Regions from separate parts of the Lysinibacillus sp. Y5S-8 genome, predicted to be linked through region 2. Evidence: riboswitches for the same ligand, from Rfam matches in the RefSeq annotation. Region 2 holds a riboswitch; each other region holds the start of a gene.

Region 1 (7,788 bases), 2.1 Mb from region 2:
GGATTTGACCTAAGTAGGCAAACATACAAAGGCCAGCCACGTTACTTGCCAAATTTAAAAACTTTGCATTTCCTGCCGCCTTTAAAAAATCAAAGCCTATCAACAAGAAGCTAAAGATTAAAAAAGAGCCTGTACCAGGTCCAAGAAACCCATCATAAAAACCAATGCCAAATAATAACCCCATAAATAATAGTAAGTGGGTTCTAGAGAGAGTTTTTACACTAGAGACAGCGCCCCAATCCTTTTTGAAAATTGTATAAACCGCAACGGCCGCCAGCATCACGAGCATCAATGGCTTTAGTAATGCTGGATTGATTAAATGCACGGTCCATGCACCAAATAAGGAGCCGACAAAGGCAAGCGGGAAATATTTGAGAACGGATCGTATTTCAAGCTGACCAGAACGATAAAAGGAAATGGAAGATGTCAGTGAACCCATTGTCCCGGCAAGTTTATTGGTTGCAACAGCAGCGGCTGGATTGAGGCCAGCAAACAATAAAGCTGGCAATGAAATTAAACCGCCCCCTCCCACTACAGAGTCGACAAAAGCCGCCAGGAATCCAAATGAAATTAACAGGATAAGAATATGTACATCGACTTCAAAAAACATATTACACCTCTTTTAAATTAGTTACTACTGAAATAGTAACTAATTTTAATTGCGCTGTAAACCCTCATTTTTTCATTGGCAAATCTTCACAACAGTAGCCTATAATAAAGATAATGGAGGGATTACATGGAGGAATTAATCGCCCAGTTGAAAGACATGGGCTTTACAGAGTATGAAGCAAAGGCCTATACGGCACTTGTGCAGCAAAGTCATGTTAGTGCCTATCAGGTCAGTAAAAATTCTGGTATACCACGCGCAAGAATTTATGATATTTTAAACGTCCTTGTCGAAAAAGGAATTGTGCTAAAAGAAGAAACGGCTGAACAAACGACCTATGCGGCTATGCCTGTGTCTGTGTTTTTACAGCAAATGCAGCAGCGCTGGCAATCGAATTTTACATCCATGAGTGCGAAATTAGAAAAATTAGAGGAAAAAGTGCAGGAAGTGGAGCCAAAAGTAGTCATGCTAAAGGGCAAGGAGGCGATCATCAACTATTGCCAGTCACTCTTAAAAAAAGCCAAGAAAAAAGTGATTCTATCGATGTGGGAAGATATGTATGATACTTTAAGGGAAGATATTCAAGAAGTGGCACAGCATGTTCCTATTCATGGTATTACCTTATATGTAGGGGAACAGCTAGAGTCGATTGACCAGCATAGAGCTACACACTACACGAAAAAAACGTCTACACCACATTGGTTTATTTTATCGGTAGATGGTCAGGAAATGATTTATGGTCATTCTCCATCTACGCAAGAAATGGCCTTTATCACCAATGACCCTGTCCATATTTATTTGTTAGAGGATTATGTTTGGCATGACGTCCTTATCAATCGATTGGTAAAACGTGATGATCAGGAATTAGAAGACTGGATTGCTAAGGAGCGTAAAGCTTTTTTCTTAGAATAGTCATAAGGGAAGGGGAGTAACGTGAAAAAATTCGTGTTGCTAGGTTTAATGAGCTTATTAATGTTAGGAGCTTGTAACGATAAAACACCTACCAAACCACTAATGATTCGTGAGCTAACTGTCGTTCCAGACAATATTCAACAAAAATTGTGGCTAATGATAAGATTCAATTATTGTATGAAGATGACTCTACGTATTATCTTGTTTATTATTCGAAAGGGAATGTGCTGGCAAGTATTGCGGCTGAAGAAAACAGTCAAGTCATCCAACTTAAAGAAGGTAGCGAGCAACGAAAAGAGGCTCAACTCTATGTATATAAAATTATCACCAAAGATCCTGAGCTAGACACGATTGTTTTGCGAATAAACGGCGAGAGTACGCCAATAGATCGCGTAACCTCTATATAAGACAAAAACCGAAATCCCATTAAATGAGATTTCGGTTTCTTTACAAGATATCTTAATAAAAGACTTTCTCTACATTGTATTTGGAGCGGAAAGTGTTAATCGCATATGTTTCGTAAATTTCACGTTCCATTGGATCTTCTACTTCATAGACCTCAATTTTGAACACTTCATCACGATGATTTTTCATCGGAGATACATTGTCCTCGAAATGCTTTTTAATACGTTGACGAATTTTACGTGCTTTGCCGACAAATAATAGCTCATTCTTGTCATTATAGAATAAAAAAATGCCGCCTTTATCACGTGTGATTTTATGGAAGTCAATAAAACCAAAGTATGGTGTGATAGGCACATCACCAGGTTTTACTTCTTGTTCACGTTGACGGATGACTACATCAGGTTTTGGAAATTCAATTTTAATCAAAGTATTCACGTTCCTCTCTGTTACTAAAGTTATATGGTAACATAAATACGGCATGTTTACCATAAATTTTAAATGTAGAAACACTACTTATAGCAAGCTTAGTGTACATCAAATAAACGAGGAACATGCATTTGAATCACAAAATATTCTATGAATTATTGATATTCTAACTAATACATGCTACAATTCAATGTAATTAAATAATCTTATCAAGAGAAGCTGAGGGATTTGGCCCGATGACGCTTCAGCAACCTCTAACAATTGTTAGAAAGGTGCTAATTCCAGCAAAGGATTTTTCCTTTGAGAGATAAGAGTGGACGTGAAAAAATCCTTCTCATTCTATCTCGTATGGAATGAGGAGGATTTTTTAATTTGTCAGCAAGGTTTGCTAAAAGAGAGTGATCAAAGAGAGGGGAACGCAAGATGCCAATTAATATTCCGAAAAATTTACCAGCTGGAGAACATTTACGTGAGGAAAAAATCTTCGTCATGGAAGAGGATCGTGCGAAAACACAGCAAATTCGTCCGTTAAACATATTAATATTGAATTTAATGCCTGAAAAAGAAAAAACGGAGCTTCAATTACTACGTTTATTAGGGAATACACCGTTACAGGTAAATATCACCTTTTTAAATACGGCCACACATGAGTCGAAAAACGTCAGTAAATCACATTTACAGCTATTTTACACAACGTTCAACCAAATTCGTCACCGTCGCTATGACGGGATGATTATTACGGGAGCACCTGTAGAAAAAATGGCCTTTGAAGAAGTTAACTATTGGCGGGAAATTTCAGAAATTATGGACTGGTCCAAAAAGAATGTGACATCCGTTTTACATATCTGTTGGGGGGCACAGGCGGCACTGTATCATCATTATGGGATAGGAAAGGTAGAACTTTCAGCTAAATGCTCAGGTGTCTATTCCCATGTAATTACCGATTTAACAGTGGATTTAGTACGGGGCTTCAGTGATTTATTTACCGCTCCACATTCACGCTATACTTCTGTTTCGATCGACGAGGTTCGCAATCATCCAGACTTACGATTATTATCCTATTCAGAGGATGCAGGTGTGTTCATCGTCCAATCAAAAGATAATAAAAACATTATGATTACAGGGCATCTGGAGTATGATGCGACAACATTAGCCGATGAATATAGCCGTGATGTCGCAAAGGGCATAGATATCGCTGTTCCTGTGAATTACTTCCCGAATGATGATCCATCACAGGAGCCAATGAATACATGGCGTGCCCATACGCATTTATTATTCTCTAACTGGTTGAACTACTATGTTTACCAAGAAACACCATACGAATGGGATTTTGTAGATGAAATTGAATATCATATCTAATTAATAAAAAGTCTAATTTCTTTTCTCACCATAAAAGAAATTAGACTTTTTGATTGTCATTCGTTGTTTCTGTATTAGGTGTTTCGGTACTTTGAGCTTTGGTTTTGCGATTTCGTATAACTGCGACAATCAATAAAAGTATCGGTAATAAAATGGTAAATATAAAAGAAAAAATGGGCCAAATTTCATTATTGTAATTGGTTGAATGCACAATATCTGGATGAACAATTTGGGAAAGCGCAATGATAATTAGACCCATAGGTATAATGAGAGGACGATGATCCTTGATTTTCAAAATCTGTGCAAGACCGACAACGGTTGTATAGAAATACATAAATGTACGGATATAAATGGACGAAATCCACATGAAAGCCATGATGATTTCAATACGTTGCAAAAATTCCCCTATTGATATTCTTTGTGCTAGCGCATAGCTTGGAAATGTTCTAGATGCAGTATTTTCAGGTCCTAATACGAGGATGGAAAGCACAATCAACGTAATTAAGAAAATGCCTCCGATTATAGTCCCAATATAAAATCCTTTCTGTGCAGATTGCTGAACATTGACTGCAGCAGGGTATAGCATTAGTAACACCACTAGCGGAAAGGAAAAAATACTCATAAAGCGTACAATGCTATAAAACATGGATGTTTTTTTCGCTTCTAAAATGGGTTGTATATTTTCAAAAGTAATTTGAGGCGTAATACAAACAACGAAAAAGATAAAAATTAAGACAAATAGTGGGAAGAGAATTTCTGCCGACCGCGCAAAGGTCTCAATGCCTAAATAGGCAGCGTACATAATGATAATACTAAACAATAATGCAAATGCCAATGTTGGTGTTTCTGGCATGACTTCTGTCTTCATAAAGATACCAATAAAATAGAGTAATTCTCCAGCAGAAAGAAAAGTCATGATTAAGAAGCAAATTGCTGTGATTTTACCAAAAAAGCGACCGAGAATTTTTTCGTTTGCCTCTATAAAATTGAGTGATGGTGTTTGGTTGGCAAGCGTCAAAAATAACTTAACGATTAGTAAACTAAGAACGACACCAATGCTGGCAGCAATCCACGCATCTTGCTTAGATGAACTAGCAATACTTGAAGGTATGATTAAGATGGCAGTACCGATTGAATAGAGAATGGAAATTATCGTAAACTGTCTTGAACTTATCATCTCTTTTTCCATTATCCACCCTCCATTTTTCATCCATCTATCTATTTTGTTATGGCTACAATATAATCTCTAATTGGTGCAAAAATAAATGTAATTAAGTCCATTGGGCTCGGAATATGGACTTTCAACGCAATCCCGATATTTAAAGCAGTACCGATTAGTAGCAAGACAGAAAATACGACAATGGTTTTTGTTTCTTGCTGCTTTTTTAGCTTAGGTATATAAAAAAATGCCAAGATCACTGAAATGATAAAGATGGCTACGGCTAAAACCATTCCGTTACTCCTCCTTTGGATTGTTTAATAATGAGTTTTGCATCGTTCCTAAACCTTGTGTCGTTACTTTCACATGAACATCCACTGCCAAATCTGGAAAAATGGTCGTCCAATCATTTTTGATTTTCTTCCACTGTTTCGCATCTGCCCGATGTAATGCATCACCAAAACCAAAAACATCGACTTTATATTGCTGCTGTATTTTCTCTAAGGTTTTTTCGATTCGTTCATCGATGCCTTTTGCTGTTTTTTTATTGACATAATCAATAGATTTATTTTTTGTAAGATCGATATCACATTCGACCTCGCCAACATTCTGCTCGACGTTAATTTGAACATCGATTTTCGGCTTTCCGTGAACAAAAGATCCTTTCACTTTTGTAGTGGATTGAGTAATTTCAGTCGATAGAGTTCCTTTCTTTGGGCAGGCTATGATTTCAATCGTACTTTGTATTTTGTCATTCAGAAAACTAATGCTTTTACTCTCAGCCTCAGTAAGAAGCCCAATATATTGATCCCCTTTAAAGACTGCTAATCCTGCATACTGTAACAACACAGGTGTTTTAACGCGTTGTACATTGGTTTGATCCATGCCTAAGTTCTTATCACCATGAACTTCAATAGCAGAAATTAAGGCTCCTTTCTGCTTATTACTCAACGTATTGACTAATTCATCTATATTGACAGCTATTGTGGAGCCCCAAGCTTTTTCAGAGACATCAAGGGAATTTAACATTTTATTAGCAGGCACCTTTTCAATGGGTGTTAGTACATTTAATACATCCTTCGCTGTCGCTTCATGAGACATAATGACATCGAAATCTTTACGAAATTCATGGTCTCTTACGATTAAATCGAGTGAATCACTAATCCCTTCTTTGGCTAAATCTTCTCCTAAAACGACCACTTGAAGATGAGCAAAATAAGGTTTTCGTGCAGCGATGGTCGTCATTTTTCGAATTGCCTCAAAGATGGTTTCGCCTCTCGAATGATAGCTAACAACAGGAGAGCGCTGCGTGGAAGCTTGTCTCATAGAAATTTCACTTGGATCGACAATTTGAACCGTTATCTCATATTCTTCGTCTATTTTGTCAATGCCAAGTGCTACGACAATGGCTAATTCATTTAATTCACGCTTACTCCAGCAGCCACTTAATAGTAAAGTGAGGCTACAGAGCAAACAAATCACTTTTACTTTTGCCATATTCCATTCCTCATTTTACCTGTAGTTTATTTCCGTCCTTTTATATTGATATATTTATGCCCTCTAACAATATTTTTTTGATTGACTAAACGAGGTCTTGTTAGTAAATTTCTACGAGGGAACAAAAGAAAAGCATCTTTTTGATCCTTTAAAACTAACGGTGCAAATGGACTCAAATAAGGTACGCCAAATGAACGAATGCTACATAAATGTAGGATAATCAGCATAATGCCAAACATCACGCCAAATAAACCAAACATGGCAGCGAAAATCATTAATGGGAAACGTAGCACGCGAATGGTATTAGATAAGCCATAGGCAGGGAATAGGAAACTACAAATTGCTGTTAAGGCTACAATAATAACCATTACAGCGGATACAACACCCGCATCAACCGCCGCCTGACCAATAACTAAAGTACCGACAATAGACACCGCTGGGCCGATTGTTCTAGGCATACGAAGCCCAGCCTCCCTTAATACCTCAAAGGCAATCTCCATAATGAGTGCCTCCACAACTGCGGGGAACGGGACGCCTTCTCTTTGTGACGCAATACTGATCAACATAGGAGTTGGCAGCATTTCCTGATGAAAGGTAGTTATAGCTACATACAAGGATGGCGCGACTAATGCTAGACTGATACCAAAAAATCGAAGTATGCGTACAAGCGAGCTAATCATCCAGTGTTGGTAATAATCCTCTGCTGATTGTAAAAAGGATGTAAATAACGCTGGTACTACTAAGACAAAGGGGGTACCATCAACTAGAATCGCCACTTTGCCATCTAATAATTCACCAGCGATGACATCTGGACGTTCTGAATTGTAGACTGTTGGAAACATAGAGTTTTTAGAGTCTTGAATAAAGTCTTCTATATAACCACTTTCCAGTATGCCATCGATATTAATACGGTCTAATCGGGCTAATACCTCTGCGACAACTTTGTCACTGGCGATGCCATTTATATACATGACAGCGACATCTGTTTGTGTCACATCACCGATAACGCGTGATTTTATCCAGAGATTCGGACTTTTTATTTTGCGACGGATGAGCGCAGTATTAGTACGTATGGTTTCGGTAAAGGATTCCCTAGGACCTCGAATAACAGATTCAGTCGATGGCTCTGTAACGGCTCGATCCTTAGCACTTCTGGTACTTGTCACAATCCCTTCTGCAAACCCATCTAATAAAATAACCGTTTCCCCATTGAGAATGGCATTGTAGAGTGTTGTGAAATGCTCGATATTCGACACATCCCCAACTGTTAAATAGGAGTTTCGTACATATTGATTAATGGTCGTTATTTCAATGTCTTGTTCTTCCTCGATATTTGCCATAAGCTTATCAATAACAGAATCGGAGATTGTAGTTTTATCTGATAAGCCATCGATCGAAATTATAGCGATGTTATGAGGGGTAG
Region 2 (7,788 bases):
TCCACTAATTGAAATGTACCGTATTTTAAGTAAAGCTCTGTTGCAGGAAGTGCAATATGGCTCACACCGTAATGTTCATATGCCTCAAAAACTTCCTTTACAGTATAGCCCTCCTCTTCAGCCACAACATACTCTTGAAATGCTGTATGACCAAAGACTTGCTTCCATTTTTTATCGACTGATGTAAGTAAGTGTTGAATGGATTGATTGTTGACAAAGACATGACCTTCATTCAGCTCATAAATTAGATAGGATGCAATGTTTTGTGCACTATAGATATTACCCATTTTAAACACTCCTTTATCATCAGTTTTTTGGAAGAGCAGTCACTGGCTATGCGACCACTCTTCTTCTATATATTCAAAAGTGGGGGGAGCACTTATGAAAACATTTACCTTATAACAAGAATTTTCGTATTCTTAACTTATTCCCTAGTATATAACAAGGAATTAACTAAGTCAATAATACATATAAAAATACTTGGTATTATTTTTAAAAAAGTTCTGATAATTAATGGATTTTATATTGGGTTGATGTAGCAACGTTTGACGCAATGCCAAATGAGGCAATTCGAATGAGAAAATACGTAAACTGTACAACATCCTCTTTTGCGTTCTAAAACTTAAGCTTCTACAGTTTGTTCAGTTGTTGTGGCAAGCGTAATGGCTTGTTCTAAATCAGCAATAATATCCTCTACTGCCTCTAAACCGATGGATAAGCGAATGAGCGACTCAGTTACGCCAGCTTGAATTAATTCATCTGTTGATAATTGCTGATGTGTAGTAGATGCTGGGTGAATAATGAGCGATTTGGCATCCCCTACATTTGCTACATGTGAAAACAGCTTCACGCTATCAATTAGCTTTCGTCCAGCCTCACGTCCACCTTTAATGCCAAATGTAAGCACAGAACCGAAGCCATTTTTCAAGTATTTTTTCGCCAAATCATGTGTCGCAAAATCTTCTAGGCCATTATAGTTTACATACTCCACAGATGGGTGGTTTCGTAAATATTCAGCAACTGCCAACGCATTTTCATTGTGTTTAGGGATACGCAAATGAAGCGTTTCTAAACCTTGTAGTAAATTAAACGCTGCATCAGCACTTAATGTTGGACCGAAGTCACGTAACAACTGTACGCGTAGCTTCGTAGCAAAAGCAGCAGAAGCTGTATCAATTCCGTAACGTAATCCATGGTAAGAAGCATCTGGTTCCGTAAATCCAGGGAATCGTCCACTAGTCCAATCAAACTTACCAGCGTCTACAACAACCCCACCTAAAGTTGTACCATGACCACCTATCCATTTAGTTGCGGAGTGAACAACAATATCTGCACCGTATTCAATTGGTGTGGAACCATAAGGAGAAGCAAATGTACTATCGATGATTAATGGTAAACTGTTATCATGTGCAATCTTAGCTACTGCTTCAATATCTAAAACTTTTAAACTTGGATTACCATAAATTTCAGCGAAGACAGCTTTCGTTTTATCGGTAATCGCAGCCTTAAAATTCTCTGGGTTTGTTTCATCTACAAAAATTGTTTTAATGCCATACTTCGGTAATGTGTTAGCAAATAAATTATACGTACCGCCATATAAAGAACTTCCTGCTACTATTTCATCGCCTACTCCAGCTAGATTTAAAATGGAGAATGCGATAGCTGCTGCACCAGATGAAAGTGCTACTGCTGCTGTTCCACCTTCCAACAAGGCCACACGCTTTTCAAAAACATCCACTGTCGGATTTGTAATCCGTGTGTAAATGTTCCCCGCTTCCTCTAAGGCAAAAAGACGTTGCGCATGAGCAGTGTCCTTAAATACGAAAGCAGTTGAGCGATAGACAGGAACTGTTCTAGAGCCCGTCACTGGGTCTGGCTCTTGACCACCATGTAACAGCAATGTTTCTGGTTTAAAATTTGTCATTGTGTACCTCCAATTATTTTTTTACGATGGTACCGGAGATGAGGAGGATTTATGTGTAGAAAACAAAACCCTCTCCAGTTAAGAAGAGGGTTGCGGTTGCAAGTTTTCCTCCCCTTATCTGCCAGATCCAAGTAAGAATCTGTAGGAATTAGCACCTTAGTAAGTTCATCACTTACTGGTTGCTGGGCATCATAGGGCCTATCCCTCCGCCGCTCTTGATAAGAGTATAAGATTCAATTTCCATCGTTGTAACACAGTATAAACATAGAGTTTTTTTCTGTCAATATGTAAATTTTATTTTTTCCGAAACTTCTGTCAGCTCTTATACGTAATATGAACGCATACACTAATTTAGAAAAAAAATCGAAAGGAGTATTTTTATGGTAAAAGCCGTGATCATTTTTCTCTTAGTTGGATATTTAATTGGCTGTATTCACGGCTCTAAAGTGGCACAATTTTTATCAGGGGTTGATTTAAAAAAAGCTGGCCATGGCAATGCTGGTGCCTCTAATGCTACACTTTCCCTCGGCTGGAAATATGGCGTTTTAGTAGCCCTAATCGATATTGGCAAAGGCGTTGTAGCTATTATCGGTGCACACTTTTATTTAGCGGATGCTTCGCATTTAACCGAAGGAGAAATATGGCTCCTGACCTACATTATTGCTGCAGGGGTTATTTTGGGTCATAATTTCCCATTTTATATGGGTTTCAATGGTGGGAAAGGAACTGCCTCTATTATTGGAATTCTACTTGCTGTAGATTGGAAGATTGGTTTATTTGCACTTATTTTATTTGTCATTTTATCCTTTGCAACTAACTATTTAATTGTCGGTGTTCTAGAGTTTTATCTCGTTTTTTGTACTGCAACATATTTATGGATTCCTGGAATTGGCCCAACTATAATCGCTGTCCTTCTTTTTGGCATAGCTATTATCCTGCACATCGAAAATATCCAACGATTAGTGAAGGGCACAGAGCCTAAAGTAACGTCTGCATTCAAGAAAAAGAAATAATATTCCAATGGATATTTTTGTATTTTTTATGACCGTATATTTTCTCTTTATCTACTTATATCGCTGTAAAAAGCAGCTATTCTGCATACTTATTTTTTTACAATAAAATAGACAAGTTCTTATCTTAATAAAACATTTTACTAACCGATGTTATGGATAATAATCGTCATATTTATCGTAGAAAGGATGAGAAAATATGTCTTCACCCAATCAAACAGCTACGAAACGGAATTTAAAGCCACTATGGATTGGCTTGGCCTTTGCTTTACTAATCATCATTACTTTTTTACCTAATAACGGTGACTTACCAATCGCTGGACAACGAGCTTTAGCCATCTTAGCATTCGCAGTCATCCTATGGGTAACAGAGGCCGTGTCCTATCCCGTTAGCTCAGCCATGATCATTGCACTTGTAACTGTTCTACTAGGGCTCGCTCCATCAATGGACGATCCTGCTACAGAATTAGGAACTGCTGGCGCTTTAAAATTATCCTTAAGTGGATTTAGTAATTCCGCTGTCGCACTAGTAGCAGCAGCTCTTTTTTTAGCAGCAGCCATGCAAATTACCAACTTACATAAACGGCTTGCTCTCTGGATCCTTTCACTTGTAGGAACAAAAACAAAAGCTATCGTATTCGGCGCCATTTTAGTTTCTATAGCCCTCGCTTTTTTTGTTCCTTCTGCCACAGCACGTGCAGGCGCAGTCGTACCAATATTGCTAGGGATGGTCGCAGCATTTGGTTTACCACGCGATAGTCGACTCGCCGCTTTACTTGTTATTACTTCGGTACAAGCCGTTTCCATTTGGAATATCGGTATCAAGACAGCAGCAGCTCAAAATATGGTCGCTTTAAACTTTATTCAGGAACAATTTAATGTGGATATCTCCTGGGGTGCTTGGTTGCTCTATGCTGCCCCCTTCTCAATCATTATGTCTGTAGCTCTATTTTTCATTATGATCGCTTTAATTAAGCCTGAGACTAGCAATATCGAAGGTGGTAAAGAGGTCATCAAAAAACAGCTTGCAGAGCTTGGCCCATTGAAGGCCCCTGAAATTCGCTTAATCATAACATCAATCGTTTTGCTATTTTTCTGGGCAACTGAAGGGAAATTGCATCCCTTTGACACAACTACAGTTACAATTATTGCCATCTCTATTTTATTAATGCCTAAAATCGGTGTTTATTCATGGAAGGAAGTTGAACCTCATATCCCGTGGGGAACAATTATCGTTTTTGCAGTAGGTATTATGCTAGGAACCATTTTACTTAAGACGGAAGGTGCATCATGGTTATCCGATAAAGTATTTGGTTCACTTGGGCTAGATACGATGCCAATACTAGCAACCATCGCGCTCGTAACATTATTTAATATTTTAATTCATTTAGGCTTTGCAAGTGCAACAAGCTTAGCCTCTGCACTGATACCTGTATTCATCGTATTAGCCTCTACATTAACAACAAATGTTGATCAGGTTGGCTTTGTCATCGTGCAACAATTCGTCATAAGTTTTGGCTTCCTATTACCAATTAGTGCACCACAAAATATGCTTGCCTATGGGACAGGGGCATTTACAACAAAGGATTTCCTGAAATCTGGTATTCCATTAACGATTATCGGCTTCCTTCTAATTCTTCTATTCTCAGCTACTTATTGGAAATGGATTGGATTATTATAAAACTCTAATATGCCCACAACAAAAGCCTTGAAGCACAATTGTCCTTCAAGGCTTTAATCCTGGTATTCTATTGTTTCGTAAACGCAGGGTCCTTCATTGTCCCACTTTTTCCATAATGAACATGCCATGACAGTGCTTTTTCTAGATCATGTGGCGTATGATGTCCACCAGTCGCCTCATTGGCATCATTATAATACTGCCATAGTTGCTCACGATAATCGGGGTGTGCACAATTATCAATGATAAGCGCCGCTCGCTCTTTCGGGGCAAGCCCACGTAAATCAGCTACACCCTGCTCAGTTACGATGACATCCACATCATGCTCAGTATGGTCCACATGTGAAACCATAGGGACAATACTTGAAATGTTGCCACCTTTAGCATACGATTTCGTCACAAAAATCCCTAGACGTGCATTACGTGCAAAGTCACCAGACCCTCCAATGCCATTCATCATCTTTGTACCAGAAACATGTGTTGAATTAACATTGCCGTATATATCAACTTCCAATGCTGTATTCACTGAAATAAGTCCGAGTCGACGAATAATTTCTGGCTGATTGGAAATTTCCTGTGGACGTAATACTAATTTATCAGCATACTTTTCAAAGCTCCCATAAACACGGTTTCCTACTTGCTCTGAAAGGGTAATAGAAGTAGCGGAAGCGAAATTTACTTTCCCTGCATCGATTAATTCAAATACTGCATCCTGTAGAACTTCTGAATAAACTTCTAAGTTCTCGAACTCAGAATCTTTAAAGCCTAACAATACGGCGTTTGCTACTGAGCCTACTCCTGATTGAATTGGTCGCAAGCTCGTAGTTAAGCGACCTAATTTAATCTCTTCACGTAGGAAATTTAATAAATGATTCGCCATTACATCTGTCTCCTCATCAGCAGGAACAATTGTTGATGGCGCATCTAATATATCTGAAATAACGATGCCCTTTACTTTATCTAAATCTAGCGGAATCCCAATTATACCAAGACGATCAGACACATTTTGCAAAGGAATTGGATCACGCTTACCTTGTGGCGCAGGTATGAAAATATCATGCACTCCCTCTAATGCATCAAGCTGTGCTACATTTAATTCAATGATGATTTGGTCTGCTTCTTGTACAAAAATCGGCGAGTTACCAACTGAAGTTGTAGGAATTAATAAGCCGTCTTCTGTAATGGCAGCAGCTTCAATAATTGCGAAATCAATAGGGCCTATAATACCTTGGCGAACAAGTTCAGCATTATGAGAAAGGTGGGCATCTACAAATGTGATATCACCGCTATTGATTTTATTACGAATACCAGCATCTGCTTGGAAAGGGCCTCGCTTACGAATGACACCTGCTTCTGCTAAATATTGATCTACTTCAGGACCAAGTGATGCACCTGTAAAGACATCTACTTGAAATTTCTCTTTTTTAGCTTTCTCTACAAGTGCAAGAGGTACGACTTTTACATCGCCAGCACGTGTGAATCCACTCATCCCTAATACCATACCATCTTTAATCCAAGATGCTGCTTCTTCTGCTGTTACAATCTTGCTCCGCAATTGTTCATGGCGAAGCTTTTTCGCTAACTTTTCTTCCATTCCTCATTCCCCCATCCCACTATATTTTTGTTCAACTTGCATATTTGGTTCCATTAAATGTGTGACATTCGTCAGAAGCTATATCTTTATCCAAATAATGTTTCATCAGATAAACACTAACATCCGTTGAATAAAGAAATTGTATTTTTTGGTAGCACAACCAAATAAACAGTCGCTTCAATAATTTTAAACTATTTAGAATATTTAATCTATATTAAATGAAATATTTTACTTTACGAGATAATTTCTACATTTGTAAACTATTTAAATATAACTAAATATCTTTTTTTCATTCGATTTTGGCGACAAAGCGTGCTATGCTCTTGATATAAAGCACGCATAAAGGAGAGAGTTTTTAAATGGTTAAAGAATTATTACGCAATCATTCATCGGTACGTATTTATGATGGACAACCAATTTCAAAGGAAATCATCGAAGATTTGATCGCAACAGCACAAATGGCTGCAACATCCCATTTTGTGCAGGCCTATAGTGTTATATGGGTAACAGATGCAGATAAAAAAGAAAAATTAGGCTTACTCTCTGGTAACCCACGTCAATATGAAACTTCAGGTGGTGCATTTGTCTTCTGCGTTGATTTCAAGCGTCTTCAAATGGCAGGAAAATTAGAGGGTGTAGACATTGTGGCTGATTCAGCTGAAAATGTCCTTGTTGGTGTCGCAGATGTTTCATTGTTTGCACAGAATTTTGTTATTGCAGCAGAGTCAATGGGGTATGGAATTTGCTATATTGGAGGAGTACGAAATAAACCTTCTGAAATAAGTGAATTGTTTAATTTACCTGATCACGTTTTCCCATTATTCGGTCTGACAATTGGTGTCCCAGCTCGTCGCAATGAAGTAAAACCACGTTTACCTGTATCTGCCATACTACATGAAAATGAATACAATGTTGAACAATATGAAGAGCTTTTACCAGCTTATAACGAGACAATGGAAATGTATTACAATAACCGTTCATCAAACAGAAAAATTGATAATTGGACTAAACAAATGGCTGATTTTTTAGTCGAACAACGACGTCCTCATATCAAAGAGTTTTTAGCTACAAAAGGATTTAACTGGAAATAACCAAATATAAATGGGGTTACTATCGTATGATTAGAACCCCATTTTTTTCATAATTTTATTACACATCGATATTAAGGCTAGTGATTTTGTCTCGATATAGATAGTAAGTTCACCAATAAATTAAACGAAAAGCCTCTTCCCTTTTCCAGCTATTCCATTCATATTAATAAATGATCCCTAATGGATGAAAGGAGTTAAATGAATAATGTCTAATATCAATAAACATCTTGCTCGTACTTTAGAACAACAACATAAAAGAAGTGTAAGAGGTTTATTTTTAAAAATAGAGGAATTAAATAATGCATGTACACAGCTAAGAAAACGATTAGAGCCTAATGTTGATTTGACACTGTATAAACAGGCTATTGATTATGTTAATCAGTTCGTTTCCCATACCTCTATTCTCAACTTGAAATTTATTACCAATACACAGAATTTAGAAGTAGCTGTTTTACATACTCTTCTTTTATCCTATATTTTAGAACGCGAAT
Region 3 (7,788 bases), 1.4 Mb from region 2:
GCTAACGGCTCTCGATGGTAATTTTTTTTCAATGAAACTGCTGAAAATCGGCACTAATACTACGGTTAGGCTTAAAATAAAGCCTGCATTTGAGGCAGAAGTAGACTGTAAACCAAATAAACTTAACGCGAACACAATGAATAATAAAAATCCTTGAATAGCCGCATATTTTAATGTTTTACCATTTACTTTGATCATCCGTTTATAAAAAATAAGTCCTGCTACGAAAAATGCAATGATACAACGCAATGCCACCACATTATAAACTGCCAATGTTTCAAGCCCCATGACCATAAAGGTATAAGATAGTCCCCAAAACATTGTGACAATAACCATCAATACATTTGCTTTTCCTTGGATACTCATTATGTTCACCTACCATCTGTGTACTAAAACAGTTTTTATACTAAAATTTACTATATATCTTGTATTGTGATTAGTAAAACGAATGTTTATAATGAATAGGATTAAAAAAATTCATGTATATAGAGGGATGACGAATGAGCTTAGTTAAATATGAGATTTTAACAAAGGTGGCAGAGGTAGCAAGCTTTACAAAAGCAGCGGATGCACTAGGACTAACACAGTCTGCTGTGAGCCATGCCGTGTCTAGTTTAGAAAAAGAATTTGGCTTTGCTCTCATTCATCGAAGTCGTGCAGGTGTAACACTGACGAGTGAGGGGCAGACCATGCTAAGGGCGATGCGTCAGGTCCTGGATGCCCAGGAATTATTGCAGCAGGAAGCGGCCCATATACTGGGTGTAACACGCGGGAAAGTTCGAATTGGCGTTATTTCAAGTATTTCCTCGAATTGGATGCCAGAAATTGTTCGTATTATGGATCATCAATTTCCAGGGATACAAGTAGAGTTACGAGAGGGAGATTATTACGAAATTGAACAATGGCTGCTAAGTGGGGAAGTCGAGGTAGGATTCTTGAATGGTCAAAAATCAGAGCAATATCAATTTATGGAATTACAACAAGACCCTTTATTATGTATTGTTTCAGATAAAAGCCCTTTATTTCATAAGACAGAAATTGATATTGTTGACCTAGAAGATATGCCTTTTATCATGACTTCCTATAAAGGGACAAATGATGTAAAGGTACTGTTGGAGCAATATCATGTAAAGCCCCATATTCGCTTTGAGCTTTCTGAGGAGGTAGGGATTCTTTCAATGATTTCCCATCATTTAGGCATTAGTATTTTGCCTCAATTGGTCATTCAACATTTACCAGCAACGTTAAAAGCAATCCCGCTAAAGCAAGGAGGCTACCGTACCATTGGAATTGCGATGAAGCACCACGCTTCCCCTGTTACTAAGAAATTTGCGGAAATATTAAGTGCTTGGTTAAAAGAGCAAAATAGTACGCTATGATTGTGGCTATTGAAGCACATCCTTACATTACGTTAAAATAGAATTTGTATATATTGTAGAAAATAGGTGAGTGTATGGGGACATTACAAGGCAAAACCGTACTCATTACAAGTGGGGGAACACTTGAAAAATGGGATCGTGTACGAGGGCACACGAATTTATCAAAAGGGACAATGGGCTGTTATTTAGCAGAGGCCGCATTGGCTAAGGGTGCGAATGTAATATATATGCATGGCTACTTTGCACAGCTTCCAGCAAACCACGACAAAATGACATTGGTAAAATTTGAAGGTATAGAGGATTTAGGAGAAAAGGTACGTCATGCGGTTCAGCTACAACAAGTCGATATTGTCATTATGGCTGCTGCTGGCTCCGATTGGGTTATTGACAAGGTTTATGATCAATCCGGTAATTTAATGGAGGAAGCGGGGAAAATGCCTTCTGACGAACCACCTATTATCCATTTTAAAAAGGCACCAAAAGTATTAGGGCAAATCAAGGGCTGGCAACCAAATGTAACGTTAGTGGGCTTTAAGCTAGAAGCTACAAATGATGAGGATTTTTTACTCGCTCGTGCAAGACTGCGTATGGAAGCAGCGCATGCTCAATTTATGGTTGCAAATAGCTCGCAGTCTTTATATGGCGGGGATGAGCCTCATTGGATCGTGCCTGCTGAGGGGCAACCAATTAAGATGATGGGCAAGCAACAGACAGCACAAACTTTAATGGAATGTTTGCATGGGGAATAACGTGATGAACTGTGGAGAAGGTCATACTTCTACACAGTTTTTTTCTTTGCCATTGTGGTTAGATAGACTGACATAGCATACAATACGATAGGATTATGAGTGAATTGTAGCAGAGAGGATGCTATTACAAAGTATTCAGCTAGGTTTTCTAATATTTTATATTGACATTCGGATAACAGAATTATAGAATTATTTTCAAGAAACGCAGTACTCTTATCAAGAGAGGTGGAGGGACTTGGCCCCATGAAGCCTCGGCAACCGAGAAGATAGGTGCCAAATCCAACAGATGGTGCCTGAGAGATAGGAGGGGCTATCAATCGGTTTGATGCGTTGGCCTCTTTTGTACAACTAGGAGAATAAAGAGGGGGTGTATCGTATGGCTCAATCGGCAAAGGTAGATGATAAAAAATTAGAGGCAATTGCTAAGGCAATTCAAAATCTTGAATTTGGTGAAGTGAATATTACGATTCAAGATGGTGTGATTGTGCAAATTAATAGGCTTGAAAAGCAGAGATTTCCACAGAAGAAATAATGATCATTTCAGTTGAACGATGTGAAAAGGCCACCAATAAGCATGGTTTCCATTGCTTACAAGTGGCTCTTTTTTTATGGAAATTAGCTATAAAAGCTTTTTGGAATTGGACCGATATGACGGCGATGATAGAGAAGGGGTTCTTTTTGAGAATTTGTAATGTCTAGCACTTGCCCAATAAAAATAGTATGATCGCCTGCATCTATTTGCTGAAATGATTTACATTGTAAAATAGCTGCTGTATCATGTAAAATCGGTAGCCCAAAAGTAGAAGTAGACCATTTAGCTTGAGCAAAGCGATCCGGGACTTTACTTGCAAATAATGTACATAAATGCTCTTGATTACTCGCTAAAATATTGACAGCGAATTTTTCTGCACCCATAAAGTAAGAATGGAGCTGAGATTTTTTATCAAGTGACCATAAAATAAGTAGTGGGTCAATGGAAACAGATGCAAAAGAATTGACTGTTAAGCCAATTGGATTCGTTTCATGACATGCGGTCACAACCGTTACACCTGTAGGATAGTTACCTAATGCCAATTTAAAAGCAGCTACTTGATCTGTCATTCAAATCACCTCTTTATAGTTAGTAATAAATTAGTTAACGGAGTTAGTAGGTAAATTGCACTTTTTTTCATACCATATAGTAACTCCTTTTCTTAAGTAAATTTTAAATCAATTAAACATCCAGGTAAAGCTAATGGGGGAAAGAAAGGGGAATTGCCATGACTTTATATTTTGATCATCTGGTACATCAAGTAGAATCACCAGAAAATATAAAGGTTTTCTTCAATAAACGAAATGTCCGTACAGTGAACGGTGGTCAACACACGATGTGGGGGACTTATAATACGCTAAGCTATTTTGGCTTAAGCTATATTGAACAAATCGCTATTTATGATCGTGATTTATTTGAGCAAGCGGCTTTGTACCCTTATTCCCTACATTATACGTTTAAACGTGATCGTGAGCGCCAAGGATTTTCACGAATTGCCTTGCGCACCAAAAATATTGAAGACGAGGGTCAACGATTGCGTGCAATGGGCTTTGACGTATATGGTCCCGATGCCTGTAGCCGAACAAGACCAGATGGCACGATACTAGAATGGAAGCTATTGCATTTTGGCATGCCCAATCTTTCATTGGATTTTCCATTCTTAATTGAATGGGCAGATGAAGATGAGGAACGTTTGACACAATTAAAAGCTAGTGGTGCAATCGATGAAAACCAAGCCATCACAATGGAATCTATTCAGTTTTTTGTCAAAGATGTGGAGGAGACGGTTCAGCTTTGGCAGAAGGTATTACAGCTACCCGATTCTGAGCAGCATGAGCAATTTGTGTCACTACAGCTACCAAATATGCGCTTGGATTTTTATGAGGAGGCGGCAGCATCTACCATGACGCTAGGGCATTTAAAAGAAGGCCCAATCGGTGTAACATTGAAAGATCCACACCGAACAAAGGAAACATTAGTTTGTCCAGGTGCTTTTTATTGGATTAATAGATAAATTAAAAATCCACTTCAATTGTTGAAGTGGATTTTTATGTGCAAACATGTCAAAAAGCGGATTGAGCACTATTCATCTACCTCATCCACTTTCAATTTTGGAGCTTATAATTTTACAACATTTGATGCCTGGGGTCCTCGATTGCCTTCCACAACATCAAATGACACCTTCTGACCTTCTTCAAGTGTACGGAAGCCTTCCTCCTGGATGCCCGTAAAATGTACAAATACATCTTCTCCATCATCACATTCAATAAAGCCATAACCCTTTTCATTATTGAACCACTTTACGATCCCCTGTTGCATAAGCATTCGCCTCCAATGCGCTTGAATGTAAAATAAAGTTAACTAAGTTGTGCTATCATTGAGAAAATGTGAAAAATTGCATTTTCTCTTAGAACATACATGAATTGAACAAAGATGTCAATTGATTGTCGAAATGCTTGTGTATCTGGCTTTCTTTTTTTTCACAATTAAGACTATAATGGAAATGAACAACATAGAAAGTAGGATGCCAAATGACAACGAAAAATCAACCATTATCAGATTTAGAAATCGCTAGTCAAGCAGTAATCAAACCGATTACGGAAATTGCCAATGCTGCGGGTATTCCAGAGGATGCTCTTGAGCAGTATGGACGCTACAAAGCAAAAATTGATCCTTTAAAAATTACAGCTCAGGGTGAGGACGCAAAGGTTGTGCTAGTTTCAGCTATTAGTCCAACACCAGCAGGTGAAGGGAAGTCGACGGTTACTGTAGGACTAGCAGATGCTCTTCATCAATTAAATAAGAAAGTAATGGTCGCTTTACGTGAACCATCATTGGGTCCAGTTATGGGCGTAAAAGGCGGGGCAACTGGCGGGGGCTACGCACAGGTTGTACCAATGGAGGATATTAATTTACATTTCACTGGCGACCTTCATGCGATTACAACAGCCAACAATGCTTTATCCGCATTCATTGATAATCATATCCATCAAGGGAATGCATTAAACATTGATCCACGACGTATTATTTGGAAGCGTGTAATGGACTTAAATGATCGTGCTCTTCGTAAAGTGGTTGTAGGATTAGGTGGTCCTGTTCAGGGCATGCCGCGCGAGGACGGCTTTGATATTACAGTGGCCTCCGAAATTATGGCGGTGTTCTGTTTAGCGACAAGCATTGAGGATTTACGCGAACGCATAGCTAGCATTGTGATTGGCTATACATTTGAGCGTGAGCCTGTCTTTGTACGTGATTTACAAGTAGAAGGTGCCTTAACATTATTATTGAAAGATGCCTTCAAGCCAAACTTAGTCCAAACATTAGAAGGCACTCCGGCTATTATACATGGTGGTCCATTTGCGAATATTGCCCACGGCTGTAATTCCATTATGGCGACACAAACTGCTCGCAAGCTAGCGGACATTGTGGTAACAGAAGCGGGCTTCGGCTCTGATTTAGGTGCTGAAAAATTTATGAATATTAAAGCACGTAAAGCGGGCTTTAAACCAAGTGCAGTAGTTATCGTAGCAACGATTCGTGCCTTAAAAATGCATGGTGGTGTACCGAAAACAGCACTTGTTGACGAAAATGTGAATGCCTTGCTACAAGGAATTGAAAACTTAGCTAAGCATGTTGATACGGTACGTACATTCGGCGTGGAACCGATTATTGCGTTAAATCGTTTTATTACAGACTCAGAGGCGGAGCTAGAGGCTGTTCTGAACTGGTGTCAGGAAAATCAAGTTCGTATTGCCCGTACAAATGTCTGGGAAGAGGGCGGGAAAGGCGGATTAGCGCTAGCTGAACAAGTATTAGCTGTGCTTGAAGAAGAAAACAACTTCTCTCCTTTATATGATGTAACGGAGTCCATTGAAGAAAAAGTGCGTACGATTGTGCAAAAGGTATATGGCGGAAAAGATGTACAATTCACTGATCAAGCCAAAAAACAAATTGCTCAAATCGAAAAATTCGGCTGGGACTCTCTGCCAGTTTGTATGGCGAAAACACAGTATTCTTTATCCGACCAACCAAGTTTACTCGGCCGACCAGAAGGCTTTACGATCACAATTCGTGAAGTTATTCCAAAGCTTGGTGCAGGCTTCCTAGTTTGTCTGACAGGCGATATTATGACTATGCCAGGACTACCTAAAACTCCAGCTGCCCTTCGCATGAATGTTGACAATGAAGGCCATGCGGTAGGATTATTCTAATATCTTCTTTAAAGCTGCCCAACTTAAATGGGCAGCTTTTTTTAATGGATAAAGGGGAAAACTTGGTTCCTAGATGATCTCTGCATAATTTGGAAGAGAGCTACTATTTATTTCTTCCTCGACTCATCGTCTATTTACAATTCAAGCGTGGCATAAATGTGAAATTTTAGTTGATTTCTTCATCTACTACATGAGTAAAAATTCATAAAAGTTAATTTTTTTTAAAAGATTTTAAGATTCTAGTGAAAACTAGGGTCTTTTTTGTGTTGCAAAAAAATTATGAGAACTTTCCTTATATAAATGTGTTTGGTATTTTTTATTAATAGTTCTCTGATTTTGGAAAGATAGAGCGGATTTTTACAACGAAGGTTAATTGTCAAATGAATTTTTATTTAAAAAATACATTGAATTTTCTTTTTATTTTAAATATAATTTACTTAATTCTAATTCGGAACACTGTTCCGATAATAGGAACACGGAGGGATGCAGTCTTGAAAATCGCAACAGATATTGGCGGTACTTTTACCGACTTAGTTTTCACAGATGAAAAAGGAAATCTTCATTTTGATAAGGGACATACAACACCTGGTCACTTTGAGGATGGCATATTAAATGTATTAGGACGACATGTTACAGAAGAATCTCTGATTGAATCATTTATTCATGGTTCAACGGTTATTATCAATACATTAACGGAAAGAAAAGGGGGCGTAGTTGGGTTAATTACAACTAAAGGCTTCCGTGACGTCATAGAAATTGCACGTGGTAATCGACCGGACTTATATAACTTTAAATATAAAAAGCCACAACCATTTGTAGAGCGCTACTTACGACAGGAAATGGATGAACGCATCGATTTTAAAGGAAATATTATGAAAGCGCTTAATATCGAAGAAGTCGATGAAATCGTTCGTAAATTTAAAAAATTGGGTGTTGAGGCGATTGCCATTTCATTCATTCACGGCTATAAAAACCCTATTCATGAACAACAGCTTAAAGAGGAAATTTTAAAAATTTGGCCTGAGGTGTATATCACACTTTCAAGTGAAACCATTAAAGAATATCGTGAGTATGAAAGAACGAATACAACGGTGTTGAATTCTTATGTAAAGCCGATTGCCCATGCCTATTTAAAAAGCTTAAAAGAAAAATTAAGTACGATTGGTATTACAGACCATTTAAAAATTATGCAATCAAATGGTGGGACAACAAGCTTTGATAAAGCAATGGAGCTACCTATCAATTTAGTGGAATCTGGTCCTGTTGCGGGGATGTTTGGGGCAGCCAAATTAGGGCAGCTACTCAATGAATCGAATATTATTGCGTTCGATGTTGGTGGGACGACGGCAAAATGCTCCCTTATTACAGATAGCAAAGTAAATGTGACAACAGATTACTATATTGAAAGAAATGAAAAA
Region 4 (7,788 bases), 1.5 Mb from region 2:
TAAAAGGCTGGTCCACCACGATATTCCGTATCTTTTTCTTCTTTATAGATTTGTGCTAATGTTGACTCTACATACGCGGTAGCCGCACCAATGAAAGCGATTGCCCACATCCAAAAGACAGCACCAGGTCCCCCCATTCCAATTGCAGTTGCAGTACCAGCAATATTACCAGTACCTACACGGCCTGATAATGCAATCGACATTGCTTGGAAAGATGAAATCCCCTTTTCCGATTTCTCCCCTTTAAACATTAAAACAAACATGTCTTTAATGTGTCTTACTTGCAGAAACCTTGTGATGATTGAGAAAAAAAGTCCAATCAATAAAATACCATAAATAAACCACGGTCCCCATAAAATACCATTCAACTTACCAACGATTACCTCCATTTTACCCCTCCAATTTGAAAATACCATACTTTAAGTCATTATAGTATTACACTTTTCTGAAAATTACAACATTATATTTAAGTAACAATATTTAAGTAAGTCTTCTAGTAAATGGAAGGGATAAAACCTATTTAATGATATAACCGATTCTTCGAAGAGCATTATTAATAAAATCACGAATATACATAAAAATCTCTTCTCGTTCTACTTCGTGAAATAAATTGTGATAGCAATTTGCCCATTCTTTAAATTGAAACTCTGTAAACTCTTGTTGATGGAGCCAATTTCGAGTTTGTCGTATTTCCGTAATTTTATCTTTCTCAGCTGTCATAATGAGCATAGGCATATTCGGAAATTCACCTTTTGGAAGCATCACTAAATTTTTCATCATCTGCTGAAGCTCTCGATACCATTTCACTGAAACGACTGACATGAATGGTACCTCATCTTTCATTTCGTCCTTACCTTCAACATTGCGTGTAAGGTTCTCATATGAAATATTGTGAGTCATTTTAACATTTGCAGTCAATGCACTTAGACTCGTTAAAGCATTTGATAATTTACCTGGTAAAAGCTTTAATTGCAGCCAAGGTGATGTCAAAATAATCCCTGCACATTCATATTGCTTCTTTTGCATTGTGTGAAGAACTAACGTTGCTCCAAGCCCATGTCCTATTACAAAAGTTGGTAAATTATATGAAAAAGCATTCTCAATCAGATTTCTTGTATATTTATTGTACAATTTGAAGTCCTCATCATGGACACGAGCAAACCTTGCATTCACGCCATGATTAGGTAAATCTCCCATGACTATGTGGAAGCCTTCCAATCTTAATTTCTCTATCAGCCATGCATACCATCGGTGATTTTCATATGCACCATGAACTATAGCAATCACAGCCTTTGCTTGTCCTTCAGCTTCCCATTTCCACATTCACATAGTCCTCCTAAAAAATAATTACACATTGATTATATCGAAATAAATAGCTCATTTTAATTTTATATTTCCATAAAGTTGCGTATTTGATACGATAATACTACATTATAGAAAGAATTGAGGCGATTTTCATGATTTATCCATTTAAAGATAAAATGCCAAAGATCGATCCATCTGTCTTCATTGCTGATTACGCAACTGTTACGGGCGACGTAACAATTGGTGCTGAAACAACCATTTGGTTTAATACGGTCATTCGTGGTGATGTTTCCCCAACGATTATTGGAAAACGTGTCAGTATCCAAGATCTTTGTTGCTTACATCAAAGTCCAAAATTTCCGCTAATTATTGAAGATGAGGTAACAGTTGGACACCAAGTCACTTTACATAGCTGTACAATTCGCAAAAATGCTTTAATTGGTATGGGCTCCATTATATTAGACGGGGCAGAGATAGGAGAGGGTGCATTTATTGGGGCAGGAAGCCTAGTACCTCCTGGTAAAGTCATTCCTCCGAATAGTTTAGCATTAGGTCGTCCAGCAAAAGTAGTCCGTGAATTAAATGCAGAAGATAAAGAGGATATGGAACGTATCGTGCGCGAATATGCAGAAAAAGGACAATATTATAAATCCCTTCAGAAGTAAACAACATACACAAAAATTCAATATTAACGAAAAAAATACCTCGCATTTCCGTGTAACTAAAATGTTCACGGATCGTAGCGAGGGATTTTTTGTAAAAACAAAGGGGACAATATTGCCCCTTTCCTTTTTAATACATTAGAATAATTTTCTAATGTCTTCATTACTTTAGCTCAATAGTTTATAGATGTGCCTTTTCTCGTAGAGCATCTGCTTTATCGATTTGTTCCCATGGGACATTTAAATCTGTACGACCAAAATGACCATAAGCTGCCGTTTGTTTATAAATCGGACGACGTAAATCTAGCATTTTAATAATACCTGCTGGGCGTAAATCAAATAGCTCACGTACCCACTCTACGATTTCGCTTTCTTTTGCTTTACCTGTACCAAATGTGTCAACCGCAATGGAAACTGGTTGAGCCACACCAATCGCATAGGCAAGTTGTACCTCAGCGCGCTCTGCCAAGCCAGCTGCTACAATGTTTTTTGCTACATAACGTGCCGCATAAGCCGCTGAACGGTCTACCTTTGTTGCATCCTTACCAGAGAATGCGCCACCACCGTGACGTGCATAACCACCGTATGTATCAACAATGATTTTACGTCCTGTTAAGCCAGCGTCCCCTTTAGGTCCACCGATAACAAAACGGCCAGTCGGGTTAATAAAGTATTTCGTGTTTGCATCTAATAATTCACTTGGCACAACGGGTGCAATAACAAATTCTTTCAAATCAGCTTGAATTTGTTCAAGTGTTGCTTCTTCATCATGTTGTGTTGAAATAACAATTGTATCCACTCGCACAGGTACATTATTGTCATCATATTCAATCGTTACTTGTGTTTTTCCATCAGGACGTAAATACGCTAATTCACCTGATTTACGAACTTCTGTTAATCGGCGTGCTAATTTATGTGCTAAGCTGATTGGCAATGGCATTAGTTCAGGTGTTTCATTACATGCATAACCAAACATTAGACCTTGGTCACCAGCACCAATTGCTTCAATATCAGCATCTGTCATAGAGCCTTCACGAGCCTCTAAAGCTTGGTCAACACCTTGTGCAATATCAGGTGATTGTTCGCCAATAGCTACAAGCACCGCTAGGTTTTCAGCATCAAAGCCATATTTACCACGTGTATAGCCAATTTCTGCTACAGTATCACGAACGATACCTTTAATATCAACGTAAGTAGAAGTAGTTATTTCTCCTGCTACTAATACTAATCCTGTTGTGACAGTTGTTTCACACGCTACACGTGCATTTGGATCTTCTGCTAAAATAGCATCTAAAATGGCATCCGAGATTTGGTCACAAATCTTATCTGGATGTCCTTCTGTTACACTCTCTGATGTAAACAGTCGACGGTTTGTCATTTGGTTTTCCTCCTATTACTCTTACAAAAAGTAGTTGTGTATGAATACGGTACTCATTACCCATGTCAAGTCCGCTCCTAAGGATTGAACTCTCAAGCCGTTACTGCTGCTTTTAACACGAGGATTTCGAAAGATCTGTCATTATAATAAGGAAAGAACTACATATACTTACCTTTACATTCTTTTTTAACAATAAAAAAATCCTTTACTCACGTTACTGCACATGAGGAAAGGAATAATGACTTCGTAACCTTTCACTCTTATCGTTCAAGGGATGTTCCCTTGCATCAGGTTGGCACCAACGCATGTTGTGAAATAAAACATGCAGGTTGCCGGGTTTCACAGGGCCTGACCCTCCACCAGCTCGGGATAAGAGTATCCGTTCAATTTCATGTTACTGAAAAGGTTGAACGTTGTCAAATATTTTCTTATGTATTACTGTATAGAAAGGAAGGAACTGATTACACAAAAACTTTTCATACTTGGATGATGATGTAAATAGAAGCAAATTAATCCCTACAACATACCTAGCTACTTGTGGTAACATATGTGTGGCTCAATTTTTGCGCCTAATTACAGTAGGATTGATCGGATTCTACTCGAAAAACATTATTTTTTGTCAGTTTATTGAAAAGTGATAAAAACTCTAAAATAATTTCTTAATTAGTATAGATTATTTAAGCAATTGTGTTATACTATTTTTGAAATTAAGAAAAAATCCCTCTAAATCAAGGGAATACTATAAAAAAGGATGGTATTTAATCGATGAATTCAGTAGAAATTGCAAACGAACTGAAGGAATTATTAAACGGCGGTAACATTAATGTTCAACTTTCAGTACCACAATTAGCAGAAAAAGCTACATCTCGTGGTGAAGCAATGTTAACAGTAGATGGCGCAGTTCGTGCAGAAACTGGCAAATACACTGGTCGTTCACCTAAAGATAAATATACGGTAGAAGAAGAAAGCACAAAAGATCAAATTGACTGGGGTAAAGTCAACCAACCGATTTCTTCTGAAGTGTTCGATAACTTATATGTAAAAGTAATAAAATATTTAAAAGAACGTGACGAGTTATTCGTATTTAAAGGCTTCGCAGGTGCTGACAAAGATTCACAACTAAGCATCCAAGTAATTAATGAATACGCTTGGCACAACCTTTTTGCTCATCAATTATTTATCCGTCCAACTGAAGAAGAATTAGCTTCTCATGTTGCAGACTTCACTGTCATCTCTGCTCCTAACTTTAAAGCAGACCCTGCAGTTGATGGTACTGCTTCTGAAACTTTCATCATTGTATCACTTGAAAAGAAAATGATCTTAATCGGTGGTACTGAATATGCTGGTGAAATGAAAAAATCTATTTTTGGTATCATGAACTACTTATTACCACAGCAAGGTATCCTTTCAATGCACTGTTCAGCAAACGTTGGTGAAGCTGGCGATGTGGCATTATTCTTCGGTCTATCTGGTACTGGTAAAACGACATTATCCGCTGATCCAGATCGTAAGCTAATCGGTGACGATGAACACGGCTGGTCTGATAATGGTGTATTCAACATTGAGGGTGGCTGCTATGCAAAAACAATCAACCTTTCTGCTGAGAAAGAACCAGAAATCTACAATGCAATCCGCTTCGGTTCTGTTTTAGAAAACGTAGCTGTTGATCCAGAAACTCGTATTTGTGACTATGATGATGGTTCATTAACAGAAAATACACGTGTAGCTTATCCAATCCAATACATCGAAAATATTGTTGATCCTTCTGTTGCAGGTCATCCAAAAACAATCATCTTCCTAACAGCTGATGCGTTTGGCGTATTACCTCCAATCAGTAAATTAACAAAAGAGCAAGCAATGTACCACTTCCTAAGCGGTTTCACTTCTAAGCTTGCTGGAACTGAACGTGGTGTAACAGAGCCAGAACCAGTATTCTCTACTTGCTTCGGTTCTCCATTCCTTCCACTTCCAGCAACAGTGTACGCAGAAATGTTAGGTCAAAAAATTGACGAGCATGGTGCACAAGTATTCCTAGTGAACACTGGTTGGACTGGTGGCGAATATGGTACAGGTAGCCGTATGAAGCTGTCTTACACACGCACAATGGTACGTGCAGCAATCGACGGAAAATTAACAAATGTTGAAACGACACAAGATGCTGTCTTCGGTTTACACATTCCAACAGCAGTTGAAGGTGTACCGTCAGAAGTGTTAAATCCTCGTGAAGCATGGGCAGATAAAGCTGCATATGATGCAAAAGCTGCTGAACTTGCAGGCTTATTCAACGAAAACTTCAAGAAATTCTCAAACGTTTCTGATGCCATTACTACACTTGGTGGCCCATTAAAATAACGACTAGACACAAGAATCAAAGGGAACGAATTCATTCGTTCTCTTTTTCTTTACCTTGAAGGTAGCTAGTATTAGGGAGATACATATGACAAAAAAATATAAAATACTATTTTCTATTCTTATAATGTTGTTGGCTTTATTTGTTGGCGCTGGTTTTTTTGCGGGAAATTACTTTTATAATCTGGCATTAAATCCTGACACTGATAAAACAGCAGTGCTAGATGCACCTCATAATGTAATAGCTGTCAATCCTCAGGAAGCTAAAGAGAAAGAAACAACTGAGCAATGGTTTAATAAGCAATATGAAGATGCTTCGCTTCAATCCTATGATTCGCTAAAGCTCCATGCTTACTCCATCCAAAATGATCATCCCACTGACAAATGGGCTATCATCTTTCACGGCTATTCAAGCGAAGGCGCACAAATGACAAAGTATGCTAAACATTTTTATGATATGGGCTATCATGTACTTATTCCAGATGCGAGAGGCCATGGTAAAAGTGAAGGAGATTATATTGGCATGGGCTGGCATGATCGTTTTGATGTTGTTTCATGGGTCAATCACATTGTCAGCTTAAATAAGAGCGCTGAAATTGTTCTTTATGGTGTTTCGATGGGTGGAGCCACTGTCATGATGGCTTCAGGAGAGGATTTACCAACAAACGTTAGAGCAATCATTGAGGATTGTGGCTATTCTTCAGTATGGGATGAATTTTCCTATCAGTTGAAAGCAATCTTTCACTTACCTGCATTTCCAATCATGCATTTCTCTTCTGTAGTGACGAAACTAAAAGCAGGCTATACATTAGGTGAAGCGAGTGCAGTTGAACAAGTGGCAAAATCGAAGACACCCATGTTGTTTATTCATGGAGACAACGATACGTTCGTCCCATCTACCATGTTGAATGAAGTATATGAAGCGGCAGATGTACCAAAGCAAAAGTTGATTGTTGAAGGAGCTGGACATGGTGGCGCAGAAAGTGTTGCAAGCGAGCTTTACTGGGCTACGATACAACAATTTTTAGAAAGTAACATGAAATAATCATCACCCCTTTATTGCCCCCTACTCCTTAGCATGGCTATCTTGCCTGAAGCGGATAGCTATTCTAAGGAGGGGGTATTTTTTTTCATCATTTATTTATTGCTGTTTCATCCATTCACAAAGGGCACGGACGGTTTCACGATTTTTTGCTGGTGGGTATTGATGTGCATGGTCTGGATCATACCAGGTTTCATATGATTTATTCGCATCTTCTAAAAAAAAGGCTAGTTGTCTGGCATGTTCGATATCTACATTTTCATCACGATAGCCATGTATGATTAATACAGGCGCAGTAATCTGCTCTATCTCGAAAAGTGGGGTTCGCGCATCATAAGCTTCTGGTACACGATTCGGTGTTCCTCCAATTACACGCTTCATCATTCTGCGCATATCCGTACGTTCCCAATAAGTGGCTGTTGCGTCCGAAACACCTGCCCATGTGACGACCGAGGTAATATCCTTTCTTAAAATGGCTGTCCAAAGAGCCATAATTCCCCCACGAGAAAAACCAAAAACATGTATATTGTCATTACAATATTGCTTGAGAACATCTACGGCATAAACAGCATCATAACGGTCTGCTCCTGCAAACTCATCACGGCCTTCTCCACCACGATTTCCACGATAGTATGGGGCAAAAACGATAAAGCCCTGTGCAGCAAATTGGGCAATACGTGAAGGTCTTACCATCCCAATGCTTTGCATGCCCCCTCTTAAATATAAAAAGCCATCATATGTACCTTCTGCCTTTGGCTCTGCTAATAATCCTTTTATACGTAAGCCCTGTGATAGATAGGTTATTTCTGTTAGTCGTATGGCTGGATTCGGTGAGGGATAGGCACGTTTTTCCACAATTTCACCATTGTATGTCACGGTCTTTCAACTCCTCCAGCATTTTCTTCATACCCTCATCCTTCATATGAAAGCTTAAATTAGGATGATGAGCAAATTCTTCATCCGTTAGCCAAAGCATACCCGATGTTTCTAAATCAAATTCAATGTCCTCCTGCGTTAAAAATTGTGCAGTAAAAACAGATTTACAAAACACA

What was found. A riboswitch is a leader RNA that binds a small molecule or an ion and turns the genes downstream of it on or off. The one in region 2 is predicted to bind S-adenosylmethionine.
Region 1: it holds a riboswitch for S-adenosylmethionine, as region 2 does, so the genes downstream of both, metA (homoserine O-succinyltransferase) here and V6670_RS01855 (O-acetylhomoserine aminocarboxypropyltransferase/cysteine synthase family protein) in region 2, are expected to answer to the same signal.
Region 3: it holds a riboswitch for S-adenosylmethionine, as region 2 does, so the genes downstream of both, V6670_RS08500 (YezD family protein) here and V6670_RS01855 (O-acetylhomoserine aminocarboxypropyltransferase/cysteine synthase family protein) in region 2, are expected to answer to the same signal.
Region 4: it holds a riboswitch for S-adenosylmethionine, as region 2 does, so the genes downstream of both, metK (methionine adenosyltransferase) here and V6670_RS01855 (O-acetylhomoserine aminocarboxypropyltransferase/cysteine synthase family protein) in region 2, are expected to answer to the same signal.

What each region holds. Positions count from the first base shown of each region.
Region 1 covers NZ_CP145889.1:2,458,062-2,465,849, reverse strand. The annotation lists partial or broken gene V6670_RS12005 (TSUP family transporter) at 1-610, opposite strand, end outside; gene V6670_RS12000 (TrmB family transcriptional regulator) at 737-1,519, shown strand; gene V6670_RS11995 (hypothetical protein) at 1,669-1,926, shown strand; gene V6670_RS11990 (nucleotide excision repair endonuclease) at 1,979-2,404, opposite strand; SAM riboswitch class I at 2,554-2,664, shown strand; gene metA (homoserine O-succinyltransferase) at 2,774-3,709, shown strand; gene V6670_RS11980 (endospore germination permease) at 3,750-4,898, opposite strand; gene V6670_RS11975 (hypothetical protein) at 4,928-5,161, opposite strand; gene V6670_RS11970 (Ger(x)C family spore germination protein) at 5,166-6,365, opposite strand; gene V6670_RS11965 (spore germination protein) at 6,392-7,788, opposite strand, start outside.
Region 2 covers NZ_CP145889.1:374,592-382,379, reverse strand. The annotation lists gene V6670_RS01860 (hypothetical protein) at 1-287, opposite strand, end outside; gene V6670_RS01855 (O-acetylhomoserine aminocarboxypropyltransferase/cysteine synthase family protein) at 623-1,924, opposite strand; SAM riboswitch class I at 2,036-2,149, opposite strand; gene V6670_RS01850 (glycerol-3-phosphate acyltransferase) at 2,305-2,937, shown strand; gene V6670_RS01845 (DASS family sodium-coupled anion symporter) at 3,134-4,615, shown strand; gene V6670_RS01840 (succinate CoA transferase) at 4,683-6,206, opposite strand; gene chrR (class II chromate reductase ChrR) at 6,566-7,297, shown strand; gene V6670_RS01830 (hypothetical protein) at 7,503-7,788, shown strand, end outside.
Region 3 covers NZ_CP145889.1:1,802,500-1,810,287, forward strand. The annotation lists gene V6670_RS08485 (DMT family transporter) at 1-366, opposite strand, end outside; gene V6670_RS08490 (LysR family transcriptional regulator) at 501-1,379, shown strand; gene V6670_RS08495 (phosphopantothenoylcysteine decarboxylase) at 1,454-2,128, shown strand; SAM riboswitch class I at 2,339-2,435, shown strand; gene V6670_RS08500 (YezD family protein) at 2,505-2,660, shown strand; gene V6670_RS08505 (flavin reductase family protein) at 2,744-3,229, opposite strand; gene V6670_RS08510 (VOC family protein) at 3,388-4,173, shown strand; gene V6670_RS08515 (cold-shock protein) at 4,278-4,478, opposite strand; gene V6670_RS08520 (formate--tetrahydrofolate ligase) at 4,691-6,370, shown strand; gene V6670_RS08525 (hydantoinase/oxoprolinase family protein) at 6,862-7,788, shown strand, end outside.
Region 4 covers NZ_CP145889.1:3,585,365-3,593,152, forward strand. The annotation lists gene V6670_RS17330 (alanine/glycine:cation symporter family protein) at 1-389, opposite strand, end outside; gene V6670_RS17335 (alpha/beta hydrolase) at 517-1,323, opposite strand; gene V6670_RS17340 (gamma carbonic anhydrase family protein) at 1,458-1,970, shown strand; gene metK (methionine adenosyltransferase) at 2,149-3,345, opposite strand; SAM riboswitch class I at 3,603-3,721, opposite strand; gene pckA (phosphoenolpyruvate carboxykinase (ATP)) at 4,111-5,697, shown strand; gene V6670_RS17355 (alpha/beta hydrolase) at 5,783-6,739, shown strand; gene V6670_RS17360 (prolyl oligopeptidase family serine peptidase) at 6,836-7,612, opposite strand; gene V6670_RS17365 (NUDIX domain-containing protein) at 7,596-7,788, opposite strand, start outside.